Regions from separate parts of the Cytobacillus sp. FSL H8-0458 genome, predicted to be linked through region 2. Evidence: predicted binding sites of a transcription regulator. Region 2 holds the regulator's gene; each other region holds the start of a gene.
What was found. The regulator LexA, encoded in region 2, represses DNA repair genes until DNA is damaged. The targets are predictions, from matches to a motif close to CGAACATATGTTCG.

Region 1: NYE23_RS02465 (Y-family DNA polymerase) is a predicted target of LexA. The motif match lies at 3,627-3,640, and genes of this name have one in related genera.
Region 3: parE (DNA topoisomerase IV subunit B) is a predicted target of LexA. The motif match lies at 7,695-7,708, and genes of this name have one in related genera.

Annotation. Positions count from the first base shown of each region.
Region 1 covers NZ_JBBOBR010000001.1:497,982-508,179, reverse strand. The annotation lists gene NYE23_RS02495 (alpha/beta hydrolase) at 1-209, shown strand, start outside; gene NYE23_RS02490 (hypothetical protein) at 255-791, opposite strand; gene NYE23_RS02485 (iron-sulfur cluster biosynthesis family protein) at 964-1,290, opposite strand; gene NYE23_RS02480 (CDGSH iron-sulfur domain-containing protein) at 1,411-1,629, shown strand; gene NYE23_RS02475 (hypothetical protein) at 1,648-1,806, opposite strand; gene NYE23_RS02470 (YolD-like family protein) at 1,886-2,221, opposite strand; gene NYE23_RS02465 (Y-family DNA polymerase) at 2,237-3,496, opposite strand; gene NYE23_RS02460 (SDR family NAD(P)-dependent oxidoreductase) at 3,759-4,553, opposite strand; gene NYE23_RS02455 (MBL fold metallo-hydrolase) at 4,554-5,528, opposite strand; gene proC (pyrroline-5-carboxylate reductase) at 6,192-7,022, shown strand; gene NYE23_RS02445 (glycosyltransferase) at 7,089-8,228, shown strand; gene namA (NADPH dehydrogenase NamA) at 8,323-9,342, shown strand; gene NYE23_RS02435 (sodium-dependent transporter) at 9,390-10,198, opposite strand, start outside.
Region 2 covers NZ_JBBOBR010000001.1:2,335,936-2,346,133, reverse strand. The annotation lists gene hflX (GTPase HflX) at 1-373, shown strand, start outside; gene NYE23_RS11395 (methionine gamma-lyase family protein) at 387-1,658, shown strand; gene NYE23_RS11390 (MerR family transcriptional regulator) at 1,846-2,253, shown strand; gene glnA (type I glutamate--ammonia ligase) at 2,356-3,690, shown strand; gene NYE23_RS11380 (DUF4257 domain-containing protein) at 3,804-4,088, opposite strand; gene lexA (transcriptional repressor LexA) at 4,372-4,995, opposite strand; gene yneA (cell division suppressor protein YneA) at 5,153-5,485, shown strand; gene NYE23_RS11365 (YneB family resolvase-like protein) at 5,495-6,142, shown strand; gene NYE23_RS11360 (DUF896 domain-containing protein) at 6,287-6,520, shown strand; gene tkt (transketolase) at 6,745-8,751, shown strand; gene sirA (sporulation inhibitor of replication protein SirA) at 9,107-9,544, shown strand; gene NYE23_RS11345 (YneF family protein) at 9,632-9,847, shown strand; gene NYE23_RS11340 (DUF6376 family protein) at 9,982-10,198, shown strand, end outside.
Region 3 covers NZ_JBBOBR010000001.1:2,003,807-2,014,004, forward strand. The annotation lists gene NYE23_RS09785 (staygreen family protein) at 1-443, opposite strand, end outside; gene NYE23_RS09790 (hypothetical protein) at 520-1,281, opposite strand; gene NYE23_RS09795 (alanine/glycine:cation symporter family protein) at 1,387-2,817, opposite strand; gene parC (DNA topoisomerase IV subunit A) at 3,158-5,602, opposite strand; gene parE (DNA topoisomerase IV subunit B) at 5,599-7,581, opposite strand; gene NYE23_RS09810 (CoA-binding protein) at 7,898-8,311, opposite strand; gene NYE23_RS09815 (GNAT family N-acetyltransferase) at 8,384-9,244, opposite strand; gene NYE23_RS09820 (5'-deoxyadenosine deaminase) at 9,315-10,198, opposite strand, start outside.

The DNA of each region.
Region 1 (10,198 bases), 1.8 Mb from region 2:
TCCTGTTTATCCACAGTGAAAAAGATGATTTTATTTTGCCGACCATGTCCGAAGCTTTGTATGAAAAGAAACAAGGCCCTAAAAAACTTTACCTTGCTGCCAATGGGATCCATGCCCAATCCTTTAACGAAAACAGAGAGGATTATGAAAAAGTCATTGACGAGTTTTTGGAGCAGTATGTCAGCAGCAAAGATACTTTATCACAATAGAAGCAGCTGGCTTCAGTGTAAGCCAGCTGCTTCATATAAGATTTTCTAATTTTTCTTTTTCTTTATGATTTCCTTTCCATCTGCCGACAGCCCTCTTGCAGTATGAAAATCTCCCATTTTAAAATAATAGCGTTTGTTTTCTTTTTTGATAATAGCCGCTTCTTCGAATTTCTCTGCCTTGCCGGCTACCTCTACTTTTTTAATATCTCTGCTTTGAATTTCACCAAAAATTATTGGTAATCTGTTTTCCAGATTACCTTCCTTATCGTAATCATAGAAGGTATCTGAATAAACGGTCATATGTTCATTCTCATAATGCTCCCAATGGTTATGGCCCTCATTTTTCCAGCCCTTTTTGTCACTGCCTTTCAAATAGGCAGCTGCCATGGCCTCGACCTCATTTTGCCCATCATTCTGCTGCGTTAAATACAGCAGTATGACTCCATCTTTTACCTTTTCTTTATGTAAGACTTCTTTTACATTGAATGGAATTCCATCATCAATCGCCTGGCCCATTGTTGCTGTACTGCACCCCGACAAAATCAGGAAAGCTGCCGCCAGAAAAAATAACTTCCACTTCATTCAAATCTCCCCCAATCAGCACTCTCTTCACCCATAATGACAAACATCCTGTTATCTAACCTTTTACTAATATATTAAAACCTTATTTTCCAGAATTTTGGAAGGGTATTTTTACCTATCTCAGCCTATTAAAAAGACCGCCTTCCCTCAGCGGCCGTCTGCTACTTCATTATTATTTTGTTTTATCAATAAAGCTCATTCTTGGGTTTAAATACTGATTCGGGCTTTTTAACTGATAGCAATTTGCCTTCTCTGAAAAGTCTATCGTTAATCTTTCATCCAAAAATACTTCCTTGGATTTTTCCACATATACGCTGCCGGTGTTTGTTTTGATTTCCCTGTCATCTTCATCCAGCTCTTCAACAAGCCAGAGTGCCGCGACTCCGCTTACCACACAGCCGCAGCCGTCTATATCATACTTTAGCTTTATGAATCCATCTTTGCCGGCAATCCGTCCCGATAATTTTTCTGCCGCCAACTCAGTTAATGTTATTTCCATGTTGTAAAACTACCTCCCTTTGCATATGCTGATTTTAACACAGATAGGCATAACTTGCTTCTGAAAGAGACAGCTGCTATTGAGCCGCCTAATAAAGATTTTTAGAAAGGATGATTGGATATGTCCAAGGCGCAGATTAAAGTAATGGATAATGGATCGCTGCGTGTAACAGGTGATGTAGAGTTAATTGATATGGATGGCAATAAATTCGAAACAAAAAAAACCTTCTCCCTTTGCCGCTGCGGAAGATCCTTGAAAATCCCATTTTGTGATGGCACTCATAAAGGAACTTTCCAATCCTGTGTCCGCGCGGAGAAAGCTTCCGATGACAAGCAATAAGGGTGGAAACGGGGACAGTCATCCCCGTTTTTTTTCATTTTTTATTCTTGCGGGTGTTGCTCTTTCATTCTGTATAATCCCTTGAAGCCGTTCCCGGTCCCTGTCCGTACTGTCTTCCCCGGCCCCTGGTGCGATATTGGACATTGGCAGCTGTTCCAGTTCTTTTCCTCTAGGCATATTTCATACACCTCCCTGCTGTTAAGGTGCTTCCCTCGTCCAAAAATACCCGTTTTAAATTCATCCATTTCAGACAGCACTACTCTTCCGTGAACCGCGCATCCGCTATATCGTTAATGGAAATACGGTGAATTTCCCCAAACCGATCAACAACATGAAGCTTTTGGCCAAAGTCATCCCAATAATGAATGCTCCCGATAACCAGTTCATAATTTCTGCCCCTGTAATGTGTAAGTGTAACGTTTTTTTGAAATTCCATTGCTTCCGAAAGAATTTCATTCATATATTCAAGCTTCTGCTCATCCAATTCCCGCTTTTGCTCGTATGTGTCTTCCTTTGCCCAGTCTCTTAAGAGCTTTACATGTTCCGGCAGCATCATGGAAGTCCATTTAATTCTGCCCCGATCGCGAATCATAAGCTGACCCTCCTTTTACATTTTATGGCCGCCAACCAATGTCGCACGGTGTTTGGCGGTTCCTGCGCCTGTATAAGAGACGGCTCTCAGAAGAGCTCCTCCTCCAAACTTGGAGCGGATCCGGTCGACAGTATAGCCGAGCTCCCTTTTTTTCCAGCCATCCGAGTCGAACAGACTCAGCTGCATTTCGCAGTCATCCGTAATATTGCCGAGGGAAATGGAAATCTGCCGTACTGTTTTCCCCTCATAATTCTCGTCAAAAAGCTCGAGGCAGACCCGATAAAGATCCATCGTAATATTGGTTGGCTGATCAACTGTCCTGGAGCGGTAAAACCCCCCTCCGAATTCATCCTGGCTGTAGCCAAGACCAAAGCTGATGGTTCTGCCGGCTTTGCGGTGGCTGCGGGCCCTTCTTGCCACTTCTTCACACATCTCAAGGACCACATGCTTAATTTCCTTTTCCTCTTTGTAATCCCTCAGTAAAATCTGGCTTTTGCCGAAGCTGATCTGCCCTGCCATAATCGGCGCGCCTATTTCCGACAAATCAATACCCCATGCATGGTGATAGAGCTGATTGCCCATAATCCCAAACTTCTTCTCGAGCTTAGCCAGATCATAGCGGGCAAGCTGGCCGACTGTAAAAATCCCCATTCCATTCAATGTCTTTTCAACACGGCGGCCGATGCCCCACATTTCCCGTAACGGCGATATATTCCACAACTTTGTTTTTACATCTCCATACGTCCATTGTGCAACTCCCTTTTTTTTCGCCTCAAGGTCCAGGCACAGCTTTGACATTAGCAAATTAGGCCCTATTCCTATGGCACAGGGAAGCTGAAATTCCCGTTCAATATCATCTTTTATTTTCCAGGCAATCGTCTGGGCATCACCCCAGAGATGCACTGCGCCGTCTACTTTTATAAAGCTTTCATCGACACTGTACGTATGGATGGCTTCCTTGGGGACATATCGGTTAAACACTCTGGTGATTTCAGTGGAGATTCTTAAATAAGTCGCCATTTTCGGCTCCTCAACTCGAATGCGCGAATCATTGGGGACCTCAAAAAGACGGGACCCTGTCTTTATTCCAAACTCTTTTTTCATTCGTGGAGAGGCCGCCAGAACAACGCTCCCCTTCCGTTCCACATTCCCGGCAATTACAAGATAGCAGTCAAGAGGATCCAGACCAAGCATGACAGCAGAACAGCTTGCATAAAAGCTCTTCATATCAACACACAAAATTTGATTGTTCGGCATTGAGCTGTAATCAACCATGACTTCGACATCCTCCTTCAAAAAAAAGCGTAAGGCGCTGCTTATCAGCTTCTATGCTGCATAGCCCCTCTGAGAAAAAATATATATCGCAAGAACATCTGTTCTGTATATGTATACCCATTATATTAAGCGAATATGCGTTCGGTTTCAATGGAAATTTTACGCGGTTTTTCTTAAAAGTGGTTCTTTCTCCCCGGGACAGACGCCTCACCAGCCAAAAACAAAAGAAGCTGCAGGCATTTGGCTGCAGCTTCTGAGCTTCTTATTTTTGATTGAATGCGCGTTTTCCAATTTTTTCGAACAGTCCTGGAAAAAGGGCATAGATAATGCTCCCCGCATTCATCCACCGCGGAAGGTTGATTTCCCTGACAGGCCGTAGCATGGCATTGACTACCTTGAGGGCCACGTATTCGGGCTTAAGCATATATTTGCTTACATTTTTCACGTATGTGCCCTTTTCATCTGCAATAGTAAAGAAATTGGTTTCAATCGGTCCGGGGTTAACTGCCGTCACAAACACATTGCTGTCAGTAAGCTCCATCCGAAGGCTGTTTGTATAGCCAAGAACCGCATGTTTGGTGGCGGAATAGACACTCGATTTCGGTGTGGCCATTTTGCCGGCCTGTGAAGCGATATTAATAATATGGCCGCTCCTCTGTTTCCTCATCACTGGCAGCACCATGCTCGTGCAGGCCATTAAGCCAACAACGTTTACATCAAACATTCCCTTTATTTCTTCAACTTTTGCTTCATGCGCCTCCCTGAAAACACCGAAACCCGCGTTATTCACAAGAACGTCTATGTGACCAAACCGGGCAATGATCTCTGAAAAAACAGCCGAAACTTCGTCAGTGTCCGAAACATCAAGCTTCTGCACATGAACATCAACTGAATAACGCTTCCGCAAGTCTGCCTGCAGCTCCTGCAATTTGTCAAGGCGGCGGGCAAGAAGGACAAGATTTGCTCCCCTCTCGGCACAAAGGACGGCCATTTGCGCCCCGATTCCGCCTGATGCACCGGTGATAATCACATTTTTATTTTTTAATCTGTCTGACAATCAAACCACCTCTTTTGATGCGGAATACAAGAATGCTTCCTCCTCTTTATTTATATAAATCTCTCCTATTGAATGCAAATAGTCAAGCTGTGCGACTGTTTCGGAAATGGTCAGGGAAAGCTCCTTCTCATAAACCTTCGGAAAAAGGCGGCGGCATACCTCAAAAACAGTAAGCGATTCGGACTCAAGCCATGCCTTTACTTTCATCGCCCGCTCATGCTGGCGGCCAAGCCTTTCGTTTATTAACTCATTCACATTTGTAATATCCTCTCCATGTCCGGAGTAAAAAAGGGATATCGGCAGCTGGCGCAGCTTTTTCAGAGACTCGTTATACTGAAGCTGCGGCTTCGGCCTTTCCGCATTGCCGGAAAGCGGCGGCTCCAGGATAGGATTAGGTGAAATGTGTGCAAGCAAATGGTCTCCTCCAAGGAATACACCATCTTTCTCTCTGAACAAACCTATATGGCTCTGTGCATGCCCGGGGGTCTCCATTACCGCCCAATCGTTAAGCCCTTCAGGCTGGCTGCCTTCCTTCAGCTCTCCTGTCAGGGTACGATTGCAGGCATAGCGCAAAGTTTTTTTCATTTTGTTAATAAAGGAAGCATACCTTTCAGGGATTCCAAATTCATTAAACAGTTTTATGTAAAATTCATCATGAAATTTTAGAAATTCGTCAGTACGGGACAGCCACCTTTGGTTAACCGGGTGCCCGAACACATCAAGATTGTCCGGAAAAAAGTCAAGCAGCCCGGCATGATCGGGATGATGATGTGTGAGAACAACCTGTTCAAAATCACCCGGAGTTAAATTCAGCTCTTTAAGCTGGGATTTTAAAGCTTCCCAAGCTTCATCCGTTTTAGGGCCTGCATCGACAAGAGTCAGCTTTTCCCCTTTTACTGCATATACATTAACGTCGCCGACAGGAAAAGGTGTCGGGATAATAAGCTTTGCAATTCCATCCTTCCATTTTGCCATGTTACAATCCTCCCAAAATCACTATATTTAAATAAAATAAAGCTGTTTTTCTATATACTTCCGCAGACATGCTTCCTTTAAGTAAAACTGTTCTGTTATTCCCTTAAATATCAGCATTTGCCATACACACATATTAACGGAATTCAATAACATAATTTAGAAATTTACATATATAAAAATAAGTGTACCGTTCTTTTTAGTAATTGTCATTATTTTCACATAACTTTTATGCAATATTAATAATCTTTTGAAAAATACCGCTTGACAAATAAGTGTGTCTTCTTGCATAATCACAATTAAAATTTGATTTTCATAAATCAAAGCTGTACTTCTGTACAGCAGAAACATGGCGATGAATAAGATTAGTAAATGGAAAACGGCGAAAGAGAGTGAAGCTCGAGCGGCTGAAAGGCTTCACCGTCCACTTGACCATTGAACCTGCCTTATGAGCTGTTAGGAAAACCTAAACGCACCCCCGGCGTTATCGGGATCGAGATGCCTTTTCAAAAACACAGCGGCTGCGGCAGGCATGCTGCACGAAGAAAGAAAAGGCAATGAAGGTGGTACCGCGGAAGCAAAGTCTTTTCGTCCTTTACTGGATGGAAAGGCTTTTTTATTTTTAACAGCCGGTAAATAGAGCAAACAATAAGGAGGAATAACCAAATGAAAAAATTAGCTATTGTAGGAGCAGGATCAATGGCAGAAGCGTTAATATCAGGAATCGTCGAAAGCCGGCTCATTACCGGCAGCAAAATTTGGGTGACAAACCGATGCAGCAGGAAAAAGCTGCAATCCTTGCAAAAAGCCTATGGCGTTCAGGCCACTTATAATCTCAGTGAACTGTTAAGCGGGGCTGACGCTGTTATTTTAGCGATGAAGCCAAAAGATGCTCAGGAAGCCATCAATCTCATAAAGCCTTATTTACAGGAAGACATGCTGATCATTTCCGTTCTCGCCGGCGTTTCGATCGAAAGCATTGAATTTTTGGCAGGAAAAAAGCTGCCAGTCGTAAGAGCCATGCCAAATACATCAGCAGCAGTCGGAAAATCAGCAAGCGCCTTATCGGCTAATGAAAGAGTGAACAGAGAACAGATGAAAGCAGTAAGAGGCATTTTTGATACAGTGGGAAAATCAGCATTTGTTGAGGAAAGTCAGCTGGATGCTGTAACAGGCCTGTCAGGCAGCGGACCGGCATATATATACTATCTTGCGGAAGCTATGGAAAAAAGCGCGGAAGAAATCGGGCTCGAAAAGGGTATGGCGAAAGAATTCATCATCCAGACACTCATCGGGGCAGCCGAAATGCTGGCCCGATCAGCCAAGGACCCTCAGCAGCTTAGGAAAGAAGTAACAAGCCCTGGCGGCACCACTGAAGCAGGCGTAAAAGTGCTTGAAGCGAACGGAGTGCAGGAAGCTTTCATTGAATGCATCAAGGAAGCGACAGCCCAATCGAGGCGGCTTGGCCAAAACTTCAGCAGCACCGTCAAAATTTAGCTGACGGCATCCCCTATAAAACGCCGTCTTATTGCAAACTATGAAAAAAGGATGAGAAACCTGCAAATGCTCATTATTCTATTAAGCGCAAGCCTCCTGGTATGGATTGCAGTACTAATTGATGCCGTTCTGGGACTAAAAAGCCTGGACCGCCTTGAAGATAGCGATACGATGACTGAAGGCCCCCTTCTTTCTGTTATTACAGCGGCAAGGAATGAAGAAGCGAAGCTTACGGAGAGCTTAGAAACCCAGCTGCGGCAAAGCTATAAGCGCATTGAATGGATATTGGTCAATGACCGTTCAGCCGACAGCACAGGAAGCATCATGGGCCATATTCAGAAGAAAGATCCAAGGGTTAAGTGCATTCATATTGATTCCCTCCCTAGCGGATGGCTGGGAAAAAACCACGCTCTTTATAAAGGATATATGGAATCATCAGGGGAATTAATTCTGTTTACAGATGCCGATGTGTTATTTAAAAAGGATGCCTTCAGCAAGGCGGTTCATTATTTCAGCAAGAATGACCTGGATCATTTAACGGCGGCACCGAGCTTGACGGGCAGGAGTTTCTGGCTCAACACGTTCATTGCTTTTTTTCTTTTCGGCTTCTCCTATTATAAACGCCCATGGCTGGCGAATAATCCACGTTCAAAGAGCGGCGTTGGCATTGGGGCATTTAATATGGTGTCCAGGCATTCCTATGAAGCAATCGGAACACACAAGGCATTAAAAATGCGTCCTGATGATGATTTAATGCTTGGAATGAAAATCAAACAGAACGGCCTCAGGCAGAAATTTGCAACGGCGATGGATCTGATTGAAGTTGAATGGTATGAAAGCTTAATAGAAGCCTTTAAAGGATTGGAGAAAAATACTTTTGCAGGCCTTCATTACCGTATTAGCATGGTGCTATTTGCAATTGCCGGCACATTCTTTTCTCAGGTGCTTCCCTTTTTCTCCATTTTTTCAACTGACAAAATGATTTTCAGTCTAAGCCTTGCAAACATTGTTTTAATAGCAGGTGTTTATACAATCATTACAAAAAGAATGTCCAAATTTTCTCCGCTTCTGTTTACTGTATTTCCTATTACAGCTCTCCTGTTTATTTATTCTATAATCCGTGCCAGCATTCTAACCTTTGTACGGGGCGGCATAGTCTGGAGAGGTACATTATATAAGTTAAGCGAATTGAGGAATAAACGCTGAAAGCACACACCTTCCTAAATGCATGTTCTTTTTCATTTTTGGAACTGCCTGATATACTTAATATTTAGGATAGCGAAATAAGGAGGCAGAAATTATGGAAACGAAGCTCTTTTCACCTTTTACAATTAAAGGTGTCACCTTTAAAAACAGAATTGTTATGGCACCGATGTGCATGTACTCAAGCCATAATGAAGACGGAATGGTTGAAAACTGGCACCGGATTCATTATGCGAGCCGGGCTGTCGGGCAGGTGGGATTAATTATCCTGGAGGCAACAGCTGTGACTCCACAGGGCCGGATTTCTCCTCAGGATCTGGGGATATGGAGTGACGATCACATCGCAGGCCTGAAGGAATTAACCGGGCTAGTGAAAGAACACGGTGCTTCATCTGGAATACAGCTTGCGCATGCCGGCAGAAAAGCGACTGTTGAAGGAGAAATTCTCGCCCCATCAGCTATTGCATTTAATGAAAAAATGAAAACACCAAAAGAAATGACAAAAGAAGAAGTATCAGAAACTGTCCAGGCATTCAAAAAAGGCGCTGAAAGAGCGAAAAAAGCCGGCTTTGAAGTAATTGAAATTCATGCTGCACACGGCTATCTGATCAATGAGTTTCTCTCACCCCTAAGCAATAAACGGAATGATGAGTATGGGGGATCGGCTGAAAACCGATACCGCTTCCTCCGTGAAGTCATTGAAGCCGTTAAAGCCGTTTGGGATGGCCCTTTATTTGTCAGAGTATCAGCCCATGATTATCATGATGAAGGGTTAACCTCAGAGGATTATGCAGAAATGGGAAAATGGATGAAGGAGCAGGGAGTGGATTTAATTGATGTAAGCTCCGGAGCAGTAGTGCCAGCCAGAATACATACTTACCCGGGCTACCAGGTCAAATTCTCTGAAACCATTAAAGAAGGTGCGAATATCCAGACTGGTGCAGTCGGGCTTATTACATCCGGCCTGCAGGCTGAAGAAATCCTTCAAAACGAACGGGCTGATTTAATCTTTATTGCCAGAGAATTGCTGAGAGACCCCTATTGGCCGCGGACAGCAGCAAACGAACTTGGTGCATCAATCGAACCTCCTAAGCAATATGAACGGGGATGGCTGTAGCATAAAAACGAGGGATGGCACCTGTTAGCTGCCATCCCTCGTTTTTATTATATAATCTGCAGTGAATCAAGGAATACAATGATAATAACCAGAGGAACCACATAGCGCAGAAGGAAATACCACGCGGAAAAGATTCCATTCAGCGACTTTGAACCTTGAATCAATTCACTTCTCAGCAGGTCTTTCTTCATTTTGTAGGACACAAATATGGAGATCAGCAAAGCTCCTACCGGCATCAAGATGTTGCTGACAAGGAAATCAGCAGCATCAAAGATGATTTTGCCGAAAATTGAAATATCGGATAAGCTGCTGAAGGATAATGCCGATGGGACCCCGACGATAAAGATTGCCAGTCCTGTCAGCCAGGCTGCACGGGTTCTGCCACTTCCCTTCTTATTCGTCAGAGCAGCCACCACAATTTCAAGCATTGAAAAAGCGGATGTTAAGGTTGCAAATAGAAACAGTGCAAGGAAGAAGAGCAGGAACACTCTCCCAAACAGAATCTGATCAAAAACAGATGGCAGGACAATGAACAATAAGCCAGGACCTGCAGCAGGCTCAAAGCCCAATGAGAACACAGCAGGGAAAATAGCCAGTCCAGCCAGAACTGAAATAAATAAGTTCATTCCGACAACAGAAAATGCAGGCTGCATCAGATTTTCTTTTTTAGATAGATAAGAGCTGTACGTTACCATAACCGATACCCCGACACTTAGGGAGAAAAACGATTGGCCCATCGCATATAGTACGGTTTCAGACGTTAGGTTTGAAAAATCAGGCTTTAAAAAGAACGAGACGCCTTCCATCGCATTATCCAGTGTCAGGGATCGTGCAATCAAAATAATAAATAAAAGAA
Region 2 (10,198 bases):
TGAGCAGACAGTCAATAAACTAATAGAAGATTTGGAAAATGATAAAATACCACAGCTGACGGTATATAATAAAAGAGATCTAAGGCATCCTGATTTTGTCCCGACCGCCAGGACAGAAACGATTCAAATCAGTGCCTTTGAAGAAGATGACCGCAATGAGCTGAAACGGAAAATCGAGCAGATGATCCTGGGGATGATGAAGCATTATCATGTTGAGGTGCCGTCGACAGAAGGGAAACTGCTGTCACAGCTCAAGAATGAAACCATCCTGAGGGAATTGTCATTTAATGAAGACAAAGAACTCTATGTCTGCAAGGGCTATTACCTCGAAGACCATCAGATCTCAGGACCTTTAACGAAATATACAGTATAGTTAGGAGAACATCATGTTTCAACAGTTATCGCAAGGAGAAAAGCTGCAGCCGATTGTAAAAGAAGTGGAGCAGCAAATTTCAGAAGTATTAAAGAACATTGATGAGCGGATTGATGAGAACCAATTCCGTGTATTAAAGAGTTTTCAAAATTTCAAAGTCAGCGACTCTCATTTCATTCCATCAACCGGTTACGGATACGATGATATCGGCAGGGATACATTGGAGGAAATATATGCAGAAGTATTCGGCGGGGAAGCCGGATTGGTGCGTCCTCAGATTATTTCAGGCACCCATGCCATTTCCATTGCACTCTTTGGCATATTGCGGCCGGGTGATGAATTGCTGTACATAACAGGCAAGCCCTATGACACACTGGAAGAAATCGTTGGAATCCGGGGATCTGGCAACGGCTCGCTGAAAGAGTTCGGCATTGGATACAATAGCATCCCGCTGAATGAAGATGGAAGCATCAATTACCCTGCGATTGAAAAAGCCATCAGGCCGAACACGAAAATGATTGGCATTCAGCGTTCTAAAGGATACGCAACAAGACCATCTTTCACAATTGAACTAATAGAAGAAATGATTCAGTTTGTAAAAGAAATTAAACCGGATGTGATTGTTTTTGTTGATAATTGTTATGGGGAGTTTGTAGAGGACAGGGAGCCTTGCCATGTTGGGGCAGACTTGATGGCCGGGTCGCTCATCAAGAACCCTGGCGGCGGGATTGCCAAGACAGGCGGTTATATTGTCGGGAAGAAGGAATGGGTGGAAGCCTGCTCCTACCGAATGACTTCACCGGGAATTGGTGCAGAAGCGGGTGCTTCCCTGTACAGCCTTCAGGAAATGTATCAGGGTTTTTTCCTTGCTCCACACGTTGTCGGCCAGGCGCTGAAAGGGGCTGTTTTTACAGCAGCACTGCTTGAGCGGCTCGGAATGAACTCCAACCCAAAGTGGGACAGTAATAGAACTGATTTAATTCAATCTGTTCAATTTGATGATAAAGAGAAAATGGTGGGGTTTTGCCAGGCGATTCAATTTGCATCACCTGTTAATTCCCACGTAACAGCCTACCCTGCTTATATGCCGGGGTATGAAGATGATGTCATTATGGCAGCTGGTACTTTTATCCAGGGTGCAAGCATTGAGCTGACTGCAGACGGACCGATAAGACCTCCATACGTTGCTTATGTCCAGGGCGGCCTTACCTATTCGCATGTGAAAATGGCTGTATGCATCGCATTGAACCAATTGCTGGAAAAGGGTTTAGTCCAAATAAATTAGGTGAATATAAGAGGGACAGCTACATAGTTAGTTGTCCCTCTCTTTTGCTTTACTGAGAATTATATGAAAATATGAAAGGAAAAAATTTTTTGAAAAAATCATGTTATAAAAACTAACATATTGTTGACAGATTATCTGACATTACATATAATAAATTCAAGAAGTAATTGAAAAGGGGGAGAAATAGTTGACTGGAAGCGAAATTCGCCGTTCCATGCCGCTTTTCCCAATTGGTACTGTTATGCAGCTGACTGACCTTACTGCCAGGCAGATTCGCTACTATGAAGAACACCAATTGATTTCTCCAGCTAGAACTGACGGAAATAGAAGGCTTTTTTCCTTAAATGACATCGATGTCCTTCTGGAAATCAAAGATTTAATTGATCAAGGCGTGAATATGGCCGGGATCAAGCAGCTATTTTTCGTTAAAGAACAGCAAGCGCTAACTGAAACCATGAATAAACAAGCTGAAAAAGCGAGACGCGATCTATCGGATGAAGAAATCCGGAAACTTCTACGCAAAGAAATTGTGCAGGCAGGGCGTTTTAATCGCTCTTCATCCCGGCAGGGCAACATCCACCGCTTTTTTCATTAACAAAGCCGTTTTTAAGCTCGTTGATAATGTCTTGGATTTCCGAGCGCGCATTAACAGAGCAAAAAATAAATTACTCATGTAAATTTAAGGGAGGAACTACCAGTGGCAAAGTTTACTAAAGAAGATATTAAACGTATTGCAGAAGAGGAAAATGTGAAATTTGTCCGTTTACAGTTTACGGATATCCTTGGGACAATTAAGAATGTGGAAATTCCAATCAGTCAGCTTGAAAAAGCGCTTGATAACAAAATGATGTTTGATGGATCTTCAATCGAAGGTTTCGTGCGCATTGAAGAGTCAGACATGAATCTATATCCAGACCTTGATACTTGGGTAGTATTTCCTTGGACTGCGGAAAAAGGCAAAGTGGCACGTCTGATTTGTGATATCTATAATCCGGATGGAACTCCATTCCTTGGCGATCCGCGCAGCAACCTTAAACGCATCCTTAAAGAAATGGAAGATCTTGGATACACTGATTTTAACTTAGGACCTGAACCGGAATTTTTCTTATTTAAGCTTGATCATGCAGGAGAGCCGACTCTGGAGCTGAACGACAATGGCGGATACTTCGATCTTGCTCCAACTGATCTTGGCGAAAACTGCCGCCGTGATATCGTACTTGAGCTTGAAGAAATGGGCTTTGAAATTGAAGCTTCCCACCATGAGGTTGCACCTGGCCAGCATGAAATCGACTTCAAGTATGCGGATGCTTTAACAGCTTGTGACCAAATTCAGACATTCAAGCTAGTGGTTAAAACGATTGCCCGCAAGCACGGCTTGCATGCGACCTTCATGCCGAAGCCATTATTCGGTGTCAGCGGATCAGGAATGCACTGCAATGTTTCACTATTCAAGGAGGGCAAAAATGCATTCTTCAATGAAACCGGCGATCTTCAATTAAGTGATGACGCCCGCCACTTTATTGCTGGTATCGTAAACCATGCAACTGCATTTACAGCTGTGACAAACCCTATCGTTAACTCATACAAGCGTCTGGTTCCTGGTTATGAAGCACCTTGCTATGTTGCGTGGTCTGCTCAAAACCGTTCACCTCTCATCCGTATCCCTGCTTCCCGCGGAGTAAGTACACGTGTTGAGGTGCGGAGCGTTGACCCTGCTGCAAACCCATACCTTGCTATGGCCGTATTATTAAAAGCAGGCCTGGACGGAATCAAAAATAAAATGACTCCTCCTGCTCCAGTGGACCGCAATATTTATGTCATGACAAAAGAAGAGCGTGAGGAAGAGGGAATCAAGGATCTGCCTCCTACATTGGCAGCAGCCCTTGAAGAGCTTAAGAGAGATGAGGTAATTGTTTCTGCTCTTGGCGACCACATTTTCGAACATTTCATTGAAGCGAAAGAAATCGAGTGGGATATGTTCCGTACGCAAGTGCATCCATGGGAGCGCGAGCAGTACCTGAGCATGTACTAAAAAAATATGAAAAACCCCTGGCTGATAAAGCCAGGGGTTTTTTATTATGAAAAATGCAAAAACCCCGTTTTCAATTGAACGAGGTTTTAACTAATTTCTATCTCTGCATCTCTCTATTCTTTATGTCTTATTTTTAAGAAATCGAGACATGTCAGCAATGCATCTCCTCCAAATCCTGCAATCACCGCCAGAAGAACTACCTTTAAGGCAGAGTCAGGATCTGAAGATACGACCAAAAAAACAGCCGCTAAAGCCCCCATAATTACCTCTTCAAAGACCCCCAGATAGATGAATTTCTTTGTCCTTCTGGGTTTAACCATTTTGCCTTCTTTCCGAATATGTCCAACGACACCAACCAGCCCACCAATCAACAAAGCGAAGGTAATGTTCAAAAACATCTTTACTTCACACTCCTAAAGTCGAGATTTTGGACAAGCGACCTTAGGTTGATTCTCGGTGTATTACCATTATATAGAAAGTGGCTATAAAATAATATGCATAAAAATACCGAATTTTCTGAACAATAAATTAGTCATACATGACTGTAACATTATGCTAAAAGAAAGGTATCAGTTACTTTTGTAGGATTTAACTGATAGTACCAGGTAATAGGAACTGATAACCTTCTTAAAATTGGAAAAAACAAAAAGCAGGCAGAGATGCCTGCTTTTAATCCATCTATTAATGCATATGACGGTATACGCCTATAACCTTGCCAAGAATAGAAACATTGCGGAGGATAATTGGTTCCATTGTCGAGTTTTCCGGCTGCAGACGGATAAAGTCTTTTTCTTTAAAGAATCTCTTGACAGTTGCTTCATCTTCCTCTGTCATGGCAACCACGATATCCCCATTATTGGCAGTGCTCTGCTGTTTGACGATTACATAGTCTCCATCAAGGATTCCTGCTTCAATCATACTTTCGCCCATGATTTCAAGCATGAATACATGCTCGTCAGCAGGTGCCATTCTTTCCGGAAGAGGGAAATATTCTTCAACATTCTCAATTGCCGTTATCGGCTGCCCTGCAGTTACTTTACCGACGATCGGAACATTGACTGCGCTGACCTTGGGGATGTTAGAAGCCTCGTCCAAATCTAGAATCTCAATGGCGCGTGGTTTAGTAGGATCTCTCCGGATCAGTCCTTTGCTCTCAAGCCTAGCCAGATGACCGTGAACGGTCGAGCTTGAAGCCAGGCCGACTGCTTCACCGATTTCCCTTACTGAAGGGGGATATCCCCTCAATTTAACTTCTTCTTTTATAAACTCTAATATATCTTGCTGTCTTTTTGATAATTTCACCATCTATACGCACCTCGTATGTGTTTTTTATTGTCTCAATTATAGCATCAATTACCATATGATACAAACATAAGTTCGAATTTATGTTGACACAAAACAAATGTTCGGTCTATAATGAAATCGATAAATACGAACATATATTCTTTCGAGGTGGTATATTTTGCTGAACAAATTGTGGAAATCATATTCTTATGCTATTATTCTCTTCGTTTTAAGCTTGGCAGCATCTTTTATATTGCTCGTGCTCATAGAAACACCTGATACGGAAAAGTTTGTGAAAGTCACTGTTGCAGAAGGTGATACTTTATGGAAGATTGCTGAAAATTTTTCTTCTGAGCATTCTCTGTCTACAGATCAATTTATAAATTGGGTAGAACAAAATAATGGGATAGCAGCTGGAAGGATTTTTCCGGGTGATGAAATTGTTATTCCAGTAAAAGCCCTGCATGACCAGCCATATAAAGAGCTTGCCAGTTCAGACCTTAACGAATAAGGAGAAGTTATGAAAGCAATAATTTACTGCAGAGTTAGTACAACAAAGGATACTCAGGAAACGTCCCTTTCAAGACAGGAAGAAGAGCTTTTGAACCTGGCAGAAAAGCATAGCTTTGAAGTAGTCAAGGTCATACGCGAACAGGCCAGCGGATACGACCTTGAGAGAGACGGTATATTGGAACTTTTAGACTTAATTAAAAAAAAGGATATTAAGGTTGTTCTCATCCAGGATGAAACCAGGCTGGGGAGGGGGAATGCCAAGATTGCGATTCTCCATTGCATCTTTAAAGAAGAAGTCCAGTTATACAGCATCTCGAATAACGGAAAGCTGGAGCTTTCGGAATCAGATTCGATGGTGCTGAGCATCGTAGGAATGGTAGAGGAGTATCAGAGAAAGCTGCATAACATCAAAATCAGACGCGGCATGCAGCGCGCTGTTGATAAAGGATACAGGCCCGAGAAAAACCTAAGTAATCAGGGAGCAAATGGCGGCAGGGAAAGAATAGAGGTGCCAATAGAGGAAATTGTCCGGCTGAGGAAAAACGAGTTAACGTTTGCTGAAATTGCTGCTACGCTTAGGGGGTTTGGCTATAATATTTCCAAAGCAACTGTTCATAGAAGGTATAAAGAACATATTGATTCACTTGCTGAGTAGGGCACTTTTCTTGTCAAAAGTGCTCATTTTTAGTATGATGGCATTTGAGTTTCAGTATTGTTCCATGTCTGAAGCTGATGTATAATAAAAACTTCCATCGGAATTATTCAAAGGTAAACTTTTGATATAAAGGAGTTTTAATAAATGCTGCCTAAACAAAAACTTGCCCGAATTAATGAACTGGCAAAGAAGGCCAAGGAATCCGGACTAACAGAAGCAGAAGCGAAGGAACAGACGTCGCTGCGCAAAGAGTATTTGGAGACTTTCCGCTCTGGTATGTTAAACACGCTGAAAGGCGTTACAATCGTTGACCCGAAAGGAAACGATGTAACTCCGAAAAAGCTGAAAGAATTCCAAAATAAAAACCGCCTTCACTAATACTATAATTGCAAGGGATACACTGTGCTGTATTCCTTCTTTTAATAGAGGAGATGGCATTACTGTTCTATCTCCGCTTTTTTTACATATGCCGGGTCTTTTTGTGTCAATATAGTAACAAACCGGCTTTTTTTGTCCTTTACCTGACCCTATTGGTTGTGAAAAAAAGGGACACCCGATAATATTAAAAGAGTGAAGAATTACTACTCGAAAGGATGTATTGAATGTTTAATCACACAGATGAACTATCCATCAGTTCCATTCGTACTTTATCAATCGACGCCATTGAAAAGGCGAACTCCGGCCATCCGGGCATGCCAATGGGAGCTGCTCCAATGGCATATACACTTTGGACACGCTTCATGAACCACAATCCGAAAAATCCAGAATGGTTCAATCGTGACCGTTTTGTCCTTTCTGCCGGACATGGCTCTATGCTTTTATACAGCCTTCTTCATCTTTCCGGCTATGATGTTTCCATGAATGATATTAAAGAGTTTAGACAGTGGGGAAGCAAGACGCCCGGCCACCCTGAATTCGGCCATACACCTGGTGTTGACGCAACAACAGGCCCATTAGGACAAGGTATTGCTATGGCTGTAGGTATGGCGATGGCTGAACGCCACCTGGCTGCAACATACAATAAAGACAACTTCAATGTTGTTGATCATTATACATACAGCATCTGCGGAGACGGAGACCTTATGGAAGGCGTATCGGCTGAAGCTGCTTCCCTTGCTGGGCACTTGAAGCTGGGCAGATTGGTTGTTCTTTATGATTCAAATGATATCTCACTTGATGGAGACCTTGATAAGTCTTTCTCTGAAAGTGTTGAACAGCGCTTCAAGTCATACGGCTGGCAGTACATCCGTGTAGAAGACGGCAATGATCTTCACGATATCGCAAAAGCAATTGAAGAAGCGAAACAGGATGAAAGCCGCCCGACAATGATCGAAGTGAAAACAGTCATTGGCTACGGTTCTCCAAACAAATCAGGCAAATCTGATGTTCACGGCGCCCCTCTTGGTGCTGATGAATTGAAATTAACAAAAGAAGCTTATAAATGGACATTTGAAGAAGACTTCCATGTTCCACAGGAAGTATATGATCACTTTAAGCAGCAAGTTGTTGAAAATGGTACGAAAAAGCAGCAGGAATGGGAAGACCTTTTTGCTCAATACAAAGAATTTCATCCTGAGTTAGGGAAACAGCTGGAGCAGGCGATCAATGGTGAGCTTACTGAAGGCTGGGATAAAGACATCCCAGTTTATGAAGAAGGAAAGAGCCTTGCAAGCCGCGCTTCTTCCGGAGAAGTGCTAAATGCTATCGCTCAGAACCTGCCTTCATTCTTTGGCGGTTCTGCTGACCTTGCAGGCTCCAACAAAACAATGATAAAAGGAACGGGTGACTTTACGGCTGAATCATTTGATGGCCGCAACATCTGGTTCGGTGTACGTGAATTTGCAATGGGCGCTGCTTTGAATGGAATGGCGCTTCACGGCGGATTAAAAGTATTCGGCGGAACATTCTTCGTGTTCTCTGATTACCTTCGCCCGGCAATTCGTCTGGCTGCTCTTATGAACCTGCCTGTAACGTATGTATTCACACATGACAGTATCGCTGTCGGTGAAGACGGCCCAACGCATGAGCCTGTAGAACAGCTTGCTGCATTGCGTGCAATGCCAAACCTATCTGTTGTCCGCCCTGCTGACGGAAACGAAACAGCAGCTGCCTGGAAAACAGCAATTGAATCAACAAACAAGCCAACTGCATTAGTATTGACCCGTCAAAACCTTCCTACCTTAAAAGGAACGGATTCAGAGGCATACGAAGGTGTACAAAAAGGTGCTTATGTTGTTTCACCAGCCTCCAACAGCAATGCGGATGTATTATTGCTTGCTGCAGGATCAGAAGTCAGCCTCGCAGTTGAAGCTCAAAAAGCGCTTGAGGGCGAAGGCATCCATGCATCTGTAGTAAGCATGCCTGCCTGGGACCGCTTTGAAGCACAAACAAAAGAGTACAAAGAAAGCGTGATTCCTAAGACAGTCAAGAAACGTCTTGCCATTGAAATGGGATCTTCACTTGGCTGGCACCGCTATGCGGGAGACGAAGGCGATGTTCTTGCCATCGATACCTTCGGCGCATCTGCACCAGGTGAAAAAATTATGGAAGAATACGGATTCACAGTAGACAACGTTGTAGCACGCGTGAAAGCATTGCTGCAGGGATAATGATAACCGGGAAGGGAGAGCTGAGAAGCTCTCCCTTTTTTTATACCATTAAAGATAGGGGTGAGCTTAGAAGGACTATGCAGCCCAAAAGGAAGCGGAAGGAAAAGAAAAGGTCGCCACAAAGCAAGCCGTCATCAAAAAACAAGATTACGATTAATCAAATCGGGGAATATGCAATAGTGAATATTTGTAAAAGAATCAAACAACAGATGTTCTTCCACCAAGAATCCTCATAATCAACTGAATTCTTCGCTTTCGACAAAATTAGTGAAAGTTTTTAACATCTTCAGACACATTCCTTAAAATCGTTTACTTATAATTGAAAGAAATGGATTGTCCCGGAAGGAGGGGCCAGATGAGAGCTTATCAATTGTATTTAATAGAAGATGAATTTGCGTCCCATTATTTTGGCAGAGAGCGGATGTTTTTTCAGTTGTTTGAAGAGTATGAGCGTTCGTCAGGTGAAATGAAGTCTATTCTATCGAAGCAAATTGATTTTGTGACTAAGCCAATCCCGGGTTTGAAAGTGCATAAATATATCCACCAGCAGCTGCAGCGAAAAAAGGACTTTATCATAGAAAAAAGTGCATACTATATAGAGATGAGCAAGAGAAGCAGAGCAAAGCTTGAAGTTTTTGAACGGAGCCTGGTTTTAGAAGCGGCCGGCAGCTATGAGGCAGAGACAGTTTTTTTCGAAGTGCTGCGAAAAAGCGAGTCTTCCTTTCTGGCTGTTGACCTCCAGCATAAGCGCTATGGGTGGCTAAAACCGATAAAAGAGAGAAAATTCGTCTAAAATTAAGAGAAAAACTGAAGCAAATATTGTATAATAACCTTTGGTCTAGTACACTGTATGATAGACAACATGAAGGAGGAAGTTAGTATGGGTATGTACATTCTAGTTGGTGTACTGGCGCTTCTTGCCGGTGTAGCACTAGGATTTTTCATTGCTCGAAAATATATGATGAGCTACCTTGAGAAAAATCCGCCAATTAATGAACAAATGCTTAAAATGATGATGATGCAAATGGGCATGAAGCCATCTCAAAAGAAGATCAACCAAATGATGAATGCCATGAACAAGCAGACTGGCAAGTAATCAGGGACAAGAATCCCATCGGAAACCACTTTTCTGTTACAATAACAGAAAGGTGGTTTTTTTATTTTCAAAATGAAACCTTCTTTGAAACAGACCGTATATATACTATGACAAATCATGAAAGGAACGAGCAAATGAAAAAAGTAATTCTAATAGGGTTCCTTACCGTTTCCATGTTTTTAAGCGGCTGTTCCGTTCTGGGTGAAGTGAATAATTCCATTGACTATGTTAATGTAGCGACTGAGCATATCAATACATTAAGCGACTTTGCCGAAGAGGCGCCTCAAATGATTCAGGATGCGGCAGCAGATCCGGCAATGGAGCAGGAACTTGAAGACAGATTGTTGACAC
Region 3 (10,198 bases), 330 kb from region 2:
TTCCTGGGTGTCCCATAATAAATCAGCTTGCTGAATTCCGGATAAACAGATTCAAAGTATATAAAGATTGGCGAATCAAGCAGCCATGGATAGTTAGAATAAAAAAAACGGTCTCCATAAACCATGGCTGTCAGCGCCAGATCCAATTCTTTCTGGAAAATGAGAAACCTTATTTTTGAGTATTGCTGATCAAATTCCCCGCTGCTGATATATACCCTTCCGCTCAGCACATACTGTCCCATTTGCGGAATCCATTCAGCAAGAACTTCATCACGCATTTTAGGATCAATTGCTTTAAAATCATAGCATCCGCCTATTGCCAAAAATAATTCTCCAGTTGCATCTGAGTGTGTAAGTGTATATTTCCTGCTGTCCACGGGTCTGAATTCCGTCGCAGGAGGCAAATATTTTACCGACAGCTTAGATGGATTAAATTTGCTCACATGAAGCGCCCCCTATACAAATTTACTTATGCCCAGTATATGGGAGCAATAAAGAAACGTGACAAATGCCCAGTCATTAACGCTTGCGTGAATTCATTTTCATGACTTTGGTGTCTTTTAAATTCCATTTTCCATCTTCATACAGCCAAAAGGACTCTACAAAGGCAATGGTATCTGCATTATATGCCCCGCTTATTCTCTGAACTCCCATTAACCCCTTTTTCCCTTCAACAGGGATGATCTTCAAAGTGCTATATGGATTTACCATAAGCTCAGTTGGCTCGCTAAGCTTGCCGTTTACATACAGACCGAGCCGTTCATACTCTTCACTCCGGTCCCGTAGATCGAACGTATACGATTGTTTTGTATCCTGGATGCTGATATTCGCTTTGTAGCCATTTTCAAATTGACTATTGATTACTAAAGGGTCCGGGACAGACAGGTCAATCAGCTTAAAGTCCTTTAAAGTATATAAATAAAAATTCGACAGGCCTCCGCTTCCGCCAGTTGGAATACTAATATACATATCATTAATGGAATCATGATTTAAATCTTCAAATTGTATTTGAGGTTCATAGCCACCATCAAGCTTCGCTTTGTACGTATTCCCATCTGAAGCCTTAACTTCAAGTGAAATCTCTTTTAAAAATGAGGCGCCTTCCTCATAATAGACACCTTTAATATAGACAGTGTCCGCCTTATTATCACCGGTAACATCCACTTTATCTTTTGACAGCGTTACAATCTTTTGTTCTTGTTCACCTGCATATACTCCGGTAATAGCGGATAAAGACATAAAAAAGAAAGCCGCAAACGCAAAAAGCAATTCCTTCTTCATTTACGTATCCTCCTTATTTTTTTTATTATCTTGCCCAATTTTGGAAATAACATGTAAAATCACAAAAAACCTCCTATCCTAAGGATAAGAGGCTATAGGAATAAATTATTTAGCTGCTTTTTTTAAAGCACTTTCTTTTGTTTCCCAGGATTCAATCCCTTTTAAACCTGGGATAGAATCAGCATAAAACACAGGGTCTTTTCCTTCTTTCCTCTGTGCCTTATAATCATTCAAAGCGGCATAGGCAACTTTAGCAAGCAATATAATCGCTATAAAGTTAATGATCGCCATTAAGCCCATGAATAAGTCAGCAAGGCTCCAAACGATGGCTAAATCAACTACAGATCCGAAGATAACCATTCCGATTACAGCTATGCGATAAGTAAACAGCGCAGTGCGGCTCTCTTTAATAAATTCAATATTGGTTTCTCCGTAATAATAATTACCGATAACCGAAGTAAAAGCAAATAAGAAAATAGCAACTGCAATAAAAATAGGTGCCCATGATCCAACATGTGTGCTAAGGGCTGCCTGAGTCAATTCTATGCCTGTAAGATCTGAATTCGCATAATCGCCTGATAGCAGGATAATAAACGCAGTAGCAGAACAGATTAAGATTGTATCCACAAATACCCCAAGGGTTTGGATCAGTCCTTGTTTTACAGGATGGGAAACGGCTGCTGTTGCCGCTGCATTTGGTACACTACCCATACCTGCTTCATTTGAGAATAGACCCCTTTTAATACCCATCATCACAGCTGCACCCATGGCTCCGCCAGCGGCCTGATCAATTCCAAATGCACCCTTGACTATGCTGCCAACCAGATTAGGAATTTCAGTAATGTTCATGATGACAATGATGATAGCGACAGCTAAGTATATAACCGCCATAATCGGCACAACAACTTGAGAGACATACGCAATCCTTTTAACACCGCCGAAAATGATAGCCGCCGTTAATACCGCCAATACAATTCCGATTGTTAAACGACTTGTGCCAAACGCTTCATTAAACGCTAAAGAGATGGTGTTCGATTGGACAGAGTTAAAAACCAATCCGAAACAGAATGTAATAATGATTGCAAAAATGATCCCCATCCAGCGCTTATTAAGTCCTTTTTCCATATAGTAGGCAGGTCCTCCGCGGAAACCATCTTTATCTTTAACTTTGTAAATCTGAGCAAGAGTACTTTCAATAAAGCTTGAAGCTCCCCCAATAAATGCGATAAGCCACATCCAGAAGACAGCGCCAGGTCCCCCTGCAGCAATCGCAGTTGCTACACCGGCAATATTACCTGTACCAACACGGGAAGCTGCACTAATAGTGAAAGCCTGAAAAGATGATATCCCTCTTTTGCCTTCAGCAGAAACCATTGCTTTATCGCCCAATATTCTGAACATTTCACCAAAAAATCTTAATTGGACAAACCTGCTTTTAAAGCTGAAAAATAAACCAAGAATAATTAATGCGGCAATCAAAATGTACGTCCATAAAAGATCATTTAGAAAGCCTACGATTGTTTCCAATAAAGCCATGCTATTCCCCCTAAACATTTTTATTATCTTGCAAAAACAACACACTCCTTATAATCTATCAAAAGAATTTTTAATAGACAAGTCGAATATTCATTCGCAGGAGAGAATATTCGATAAAAACCTTGCTATTAAGCTGATTAAATTGTATTTCTTCATAAGCCAATTAAATATTTCTAATCGATTTCATTTAAACTAGTATTAATTTTTATACAAATAAACTTTCATAAGAATAACATTATTCAAACTATTTTGGATTCAGTTTTAATTTAAAAAGATGATATACACACAGGAAATTATTAATTCAGCAGACAAAAAAACCCCTGTATAACAGGGGTTAATTCTATTCAGTTGCATTGCCGGCATTTTCTGCTTCAGCCTTCCATATGCATTTTGCTTTTCCACTTTCGGAATCGTCAATGATAAACGATCCATTTGAATAGCGGTCATTAAAACGGATTGCCGAAGCATTAACTGCTTCTATATGGCCTTTTTCTGTTTCAATGTATAAGTCATCTTTACTGCGGACAATTACACACCCAACAATGCGATGAGGGTTTGATTTCAATTCACGAAGCATCACTACACCGCGCTTGGCACGGGAGGTGCGTTCAAATTCAGTCAGCTTCACTTTTTTAATGGAGCCCCGCTGTGTAACAATCACAACAGCCTGTTCTTTTGGGTCCTCTATAAGCTGAGCGCCTGTAACAAAGTCGCCGTCTTTGAGATTGATGCCTTTAACGCCGGCAGCTCTTGCCCCTACAATGCTGACCTCTTCCTCATGGAACCAAAGGCCATATCCCTGGTGGGTCGCAAGGAAAATTTCCTTCGTGCCATCAGTTAAATAAACGTCAAGAACTTCATCATCGCCCTTTACATTGACAGCAACCAGCGGTTTAGAATATCGCTGTGCCTTATATGATTTCAGTTCGGTTTTCTTTACCATGCCGTTCTTCGTCATAAAGAGAAGATATTCTTCCGTCTCAAAATCTTTTACAGGAATTGCCCGGACAATCGATTCATTCCGGTCAATCGGAATGATATTGGCAATATGCTGACCAAGGTCTTTCCAGCGGATATCCGGCAGCTGATGAACAGGGCAGTACAGATAGTTTCCTTTATTCGTAAATACAAGGAGAACATCGGTTGTATTCATATCAAGCTGGGCAATAATTCTGTCTGAATCCTTCATGCCGAAATCCTGTCCGTTAGAAGCGGCAAACGATCTCTGGCTGGTTCGCTTGACATAGCCTTCCTTCGTTACCGTTACAATAACATCTTCACTTGCTACCAGAACTTCAAGATTGATCTTGATTTCCTCGATTTCCGCTTCAATTCTGGTACGGCGTTCATCAGCAAAGCGCTTTTTAACATCCCTTAGCTCTTTTTTTATAACAGAGAGCAGCTTCTTCTCGCTTTCGAGAATAGCTTTAAGCTCGCCGATGAGCTTAGAAAGCTCCTCAGCCTCTGCTCTTAGGGCGGTTATATCTGTATTGGTTAATCGGTATAGCTGCAGGGAAACGATTGCTTCTGCCTGAGGTTCAGTGAACTCAAACTTTGCAATCAGATTATCTTTCGCATCCCGTTTATCTTTAGAAGCGCGGATCGCTGCAATCACTTCATCAAGTATTGACAGAGCTTTCATCAGGCCTTCAACGATATGCTGGCGCGCCTCGGCCTTTTGCAGCTCATACTGGGATCTGCGTGTAACAACTTCTTTACGATGGCCTATATAAGCATCCAGCAGCTCTCTTAACCCCATTAATTTCGGGTGGCGATTGTGGATGGCTACCATATTGAAGTTATATGGGATCTGCAAATCACTGTTTTTGTACAGGTAATGAAGGACCCCTTCAGGATCTGCATCCTTTTTTAACTCGATCACAATACGGAGCCCGGTCCGGTCTGTTTCATCACGGACTTCGGCAATGCCTTCCACTTTCCGGTCAAGGCGGAATTCATCAATCTTCTTAACCAGATTTGCTTTATTCACTTCATATGGAATCTCAGTGATGACGATCTGTTTTTTTCCTCCGCGCAAATCCTCAAATTCAGCCTTACCGCGGACAATGATTTTGCCTCTTCCTGTTTCATAAGCTTTTTTTATTCCATCGACTCCCTGGATAATGCCACCAGTAGGGAAGTCCGGGCCCTTAATATGCTCCATCAGATCATCTATGGAACAATCAGGCTTATCCATCCGTAAAATAACACCATCAATTATCTCATTCAGATGATGGGGCGGAATATCAGTTGCATATCCCGCAGAAATGCCTGTCGAGCCGTTGACAAGCAAATTCGGATAAACTGCCGGCAAAACGGTTGGCTCATTGGACGTGTCATCAAAGTTCGGGATAAATTCAACCGTTCTTTTCTCAATATCTCTCAGCAATTCGGAAGAAAGGGGAGATAAACGGGCTTCTGTATAACGCATGGCTGCTGGGGGATCTCCATCGATGCTCCCATTATTGCCATGCATTTCCACAAGAAGGTTACGGACCTTCCAATCCTGGCTCATCCGCACCATCGCGTCATAAACTGAAGTATCGCCATGCGGATGATAATTGCCGATTACATTCCCGACTGTTTTAGCGGACTTTCTGAAGCCCTTTTCATGTGTGTTTCCTTCTACGTGCATGGCATAAAGAATCCGTCTTTGAACGGGCTTTAGCCCATCACGTGCATCAGGAAGGGCACGATCCTGAATAATATATTTACTATAACGCCCAAAGCGGTCGCCTAATACGTCTTCAAGAGGAAGGTCCCGGAATTTTTCAGCAGAACTCATGAGTCAACACCCTCCTCCTCTAGTACTGAAATATTTTCATTTTCAAGTATGCTTCCATCTTCTTCAAGGCCGAATGCCACATTCGATTCAATCCATTTGCGGCGGGGTTCAACCTTATCGCCCATCAAGGTGGTCACACGGCGTTCAGCTCTGGCTGCATCATCAATTTTAACGCGGATCAATGTGCGCGACTCCGGGTCCATAGTTGTCTCCCATAGCTGGTCGGCGTTCATCTCCCCAAGCCCTTTGTAGCGCTGAAGCATATAGCCTTTACCCACTTTTTTAATGGTATCCTGAAGATCATCATCACTCCATGCATACTCAATCACTTCTTTTTTGCCTGACCCCCTGCTGACTTTATATAAAGGAGGCAGCGCAATGAATACCTTTCCCGCTTCAAGCAGCGGTTTCATATACCTGTAAAAGAACGTGAGCAGGAGCACCTGGATATGCGCCCCATCAGTGTCGGCATCTGTCATGATGATCACCTTATCATAGTTGACATCTTCCAGATTAAAATCCGCGCCAACGCCTGCCCCAACTGCATGGATAATGGTATTGATTTCTTCATTTTTAAAAATATCCGCAAGCTTTGCTTTTTCTGTATTGATTACTTTACCTCTAAGCGGAAGTACAGCCTGAAAACGCCTGTCCCTTCCCTGCTTGGCAGACCCCCCGGCAGAATCACCCTCAACGAGATATAATTCATTTCTTTGAGGGTTCCGCGATTGTGCAGGAGTCAGTTTTCCGGAAAGCATTGCTTCCGATTTTTTCCGCTTTTTCCCGCTTCTTGCTTCCTCACGTGCTTTGCGGGCCGCTTCTCTTGCCTGGAAAGCTTTTATCGCCTTTTTAATTAACAGAGAGCTTGTCTCCGGGTTTTCTTCAAGGAAATAAGACAAATGCTCAGAAACAACTGAATCAACAGCAGATCGTGCTTCACTGGTCCCCAGTTTGCCTTTCGTCTGGCCCTCAAACTGCAGAAGCTCTTCAGGAACACGAACAGAGATGATCGCCGTGAATCCTTCACGCAGATCCGCTCCATCCAGGTTTTTATCCTTTTCCTTCAGAAGATTCACTTTGCGGGCATATTCGTTAAAAGCCCTAGTCATCGCAGTTTTGCTCCCAGCCTCATGCGTACCGCCGTCCTTTGTGCGGACGTTGTTGACGAATGAAAGGACATTTTCCGAGTAACCATCATTGAATTGAAAAGCAAAATCCACTTCAATCCCATTGCTTTCGCCTTCAAAGCTTACGACAGGGTGCAGAACATCCTTTTCTTCATTTAAATATCCTACAAATGCTTCTATGCCGTTTTCATAGTGAAAAACGTCATGAAAATCATTACGCTCATCTATAATTTCTATTTTCATTCCTTTTAAAAGGAAAGCAGATTCACGAAGACGCTCGCAAAGCGTTTCGTAATTATATGTGGTTGTCGAAAAAATCGACGGATCCGGCTTAAAATGAATGGTAGTCCCTGATTGATTTGTCTTTCCGGTCTTTTCCAGTGTAGTCACCGGCTTGCCGCCCAGCTCGAAACGCTGTTCATATACAAAGCCGTCACGTTTAATTTTAACCACAAGCCATTCGGAAAGGGCGTTGACGACAGATGCACCAACACCATGAAGCCCGCCGCTCGTCTTATAGCCTCCCTGGCCAAACTTTCCCCCTGCATGAAGGACAGTTAATATGACTTCCGGAGTCGGCTTGCCCATTCTATGCATACCTGTAGGCATTCCGCGTCCTTTATCTTGTACACTAATTGAATTATCTTTATGTATTCTGACAATGATATGATCCCCGTAACCTGCCAGTGCTTCATCGACAGCATTATCGACAATCTCATATACAAGATGGTGCAAACCCCTTGCATCCGTACTTCCAATGTACATCCCAGGGCGTTTTCTAACCGCTTCAAGCCCTTCGAGTACCTGTATGGCATCATCATTGTAGTCAAAAGCTTCCTGATTTCTTGCCACGAACATACCCCTTTCATTTCCTGCAAAAACACTTGCCGCCGAAAATCGCGGCATTGGAACACCATATAAGAATTCGGCTGTACAGCCAATTTTCTTTGTGAAAAAACAATGTTCGAACAGGTGTTCTGTATTTATATTTTACCATATAAATTAGGATGGTCTATGCTTTATTTTATCTATTTATTTGGTTTTGGCAAATAAGATCTTGAGATTTAAGAGATTTATCATGATTATTTCCGTTACACGAACCCTTTATTTACAGGGATTCTATAAAAAATAAAAAACATGAGATCTTATAGAGACCTCATGCTTTAGTTTACTTCGTCAGAGCATGTTCAACTTTAATGCAGCGGTCCATGATGACAATGTACCCTTTTTCTTTTAGAAAATCATATGCTTCCTGGTTCGCCACTCCAAGCTGAGCCCAGAAGATATCAGCATCTATTTCAGCAAATTCCCGCGCGATTTCCGGAAGAAATTCAGATCGCCTGAATACATTAACGATATCCACATGCCCCTTGATGTCTTTAAGACTCGGCACTGCCTTTACACCAAGTACTTCATCAACAGACGGATTAACCGGAATGATTTCATATCCAGCTTTTTGCATCGCCTCTGATACCATGTAGGATGTACGTTCAGGATTTCCGCTTAATCCTACAACAGCAATCCGCTTTGCCTTCTTTAGAAGCACACCGATTTCGTCCCTGCTTGGGTTTTCAATAGCCATTTTGTACCCTCCTATTTTATCTGGTTACTTATATATTACCTAAAAACATAAGAGCACACTAACTTATTGCTCTTATTCCCGAATATCGAGCTTATAAAAATTCAATGATCTCTCAACTTTAAACCCTGCTTTTTTATAAATAGACAGCGCTTTCCCGTTTGCTGTTCCTGCACATAGCTTAATGCTTTTGGCTCCACTATTCGCAAAAAGATCATGAATCGCCATTTCAAGCAAATTCCGACCAATCCCCTTCTTGCGCTTATTGGGATCCACACCAAAGAATTCAATGCTTCCTTCTTTTTCTTCACGATTGTATTCTGCATATAAATAGCCATTTAATCCATCAGCATCAAGACATGTATAGACTTTATGATCATCATTCATTCTTTCGATAATCTCTTTTCCTGAAAAATATGTTTGAGGAAATAAGGCATCGTGCAAATGAATAAATTCACTATGAAAGTGAATCGGCAATAAACTGACCTTTCTTAAACTATTGCTTGAATTATCTTTCAGTTCCATGTATGTATGAGCCGATTGCAGCATGAATCCGTTTTCTGATGCAAACTCGGCAGCAGTACGGTTGGATGCATCAGCAAATAAAAAGTATGTATGCAGCTTTCCTTCAAAATAATGGAGTGCTTTTTCCCATAGTAGTCGCATAAACTCATTTTCCTGTACAAAAGGTCCCCATAACTCCGCTGTCCCTTTATTAAGATCGGCATCTGCACCCAGAAAACCAGCAAGAGCATCACCCTCCCGGACAATAAACGCAGCTGATTCGGCATCACGATTCATTTCTTCCAGACTTTGATAAATATCGTTTTGACTGGTCCCCAAATACCCTATATGACACTCTGGCAAAGCGTTCATTTCTGCAATAAACTCAGATGCCTGCATGAGATTTGCATGATCTAAAATTTCGGATTTCACAACATCACACCCCTTTACCGTATTTTACCATAAAAAAACCGGCTGATTTGCTTTCAGCCGAAATAGAAGATTAATAAACTGCTGTCTCTAATCTTTTGAGCAGCCTTTTTATACTGTAGTTCGCTTCTTTTAAAACCATTTCTTTATCGACTGTGTTCAGCTTCCGATTTTCCATCACAATTTTACCGTTGACGATGGTAGATTCTACATCTGCACGTGTGGCTGAATAGACTATTCTCGAGATAGTATCGATATCAAATGACGGATATACGTGAAAATCATTCAGATTAAGGATAGCAAGGTCTGCTTTCTTTCCGGGCTCCAGACTTCCGATTTCCTGTTCCATTCCGACTGCCTTCGCTCCGCCGATCGTCGCCATTCTGAAGACGGTTCTCGCATTCATTGCTGTTGGTCCGTGCACAGGCTTCTGAATGATGGCAGCCAATCTCATTTCATTGAACATATCCAGATTGTTATTGCAGGGAGCCCCATCAGCCCCCAAACTGACAAAAGCCTGCTGATCCAATAATGATGGAATCTCTGCCACACCAGATGCCAGCTTTAGATTGGATCCCGGACAATGGCTGACCTTTACGCCCCGCTCTTTGATGATTCTTTTTTCTTCTTCATTAAGCCAAACGCAATGGGCCAGTATCAGCCTTTCATTTGCAAGCCCAATGCTGTCCAGATAGACTACATTCCGCATGCCAAGTTCCCTTTCAACAAGGAGAATTTCACTGGCATTTTCGGATGCATGAGTATGGACCCTTACGTTGTATTGTGCAGAGAGATCCCTGACATTTGTCAGCAATTCCTCTGTGCAGGAAACGACAAATCGGGGACAGAAGGCATATTGTATGCGTCCGTTATCACGGTTATGCCATCTTTCAAGGAGATCCACGCTTTGCTGGATGGATTTGGAGGTATTTTCTCTTAACGGAACAGGGACCTCAT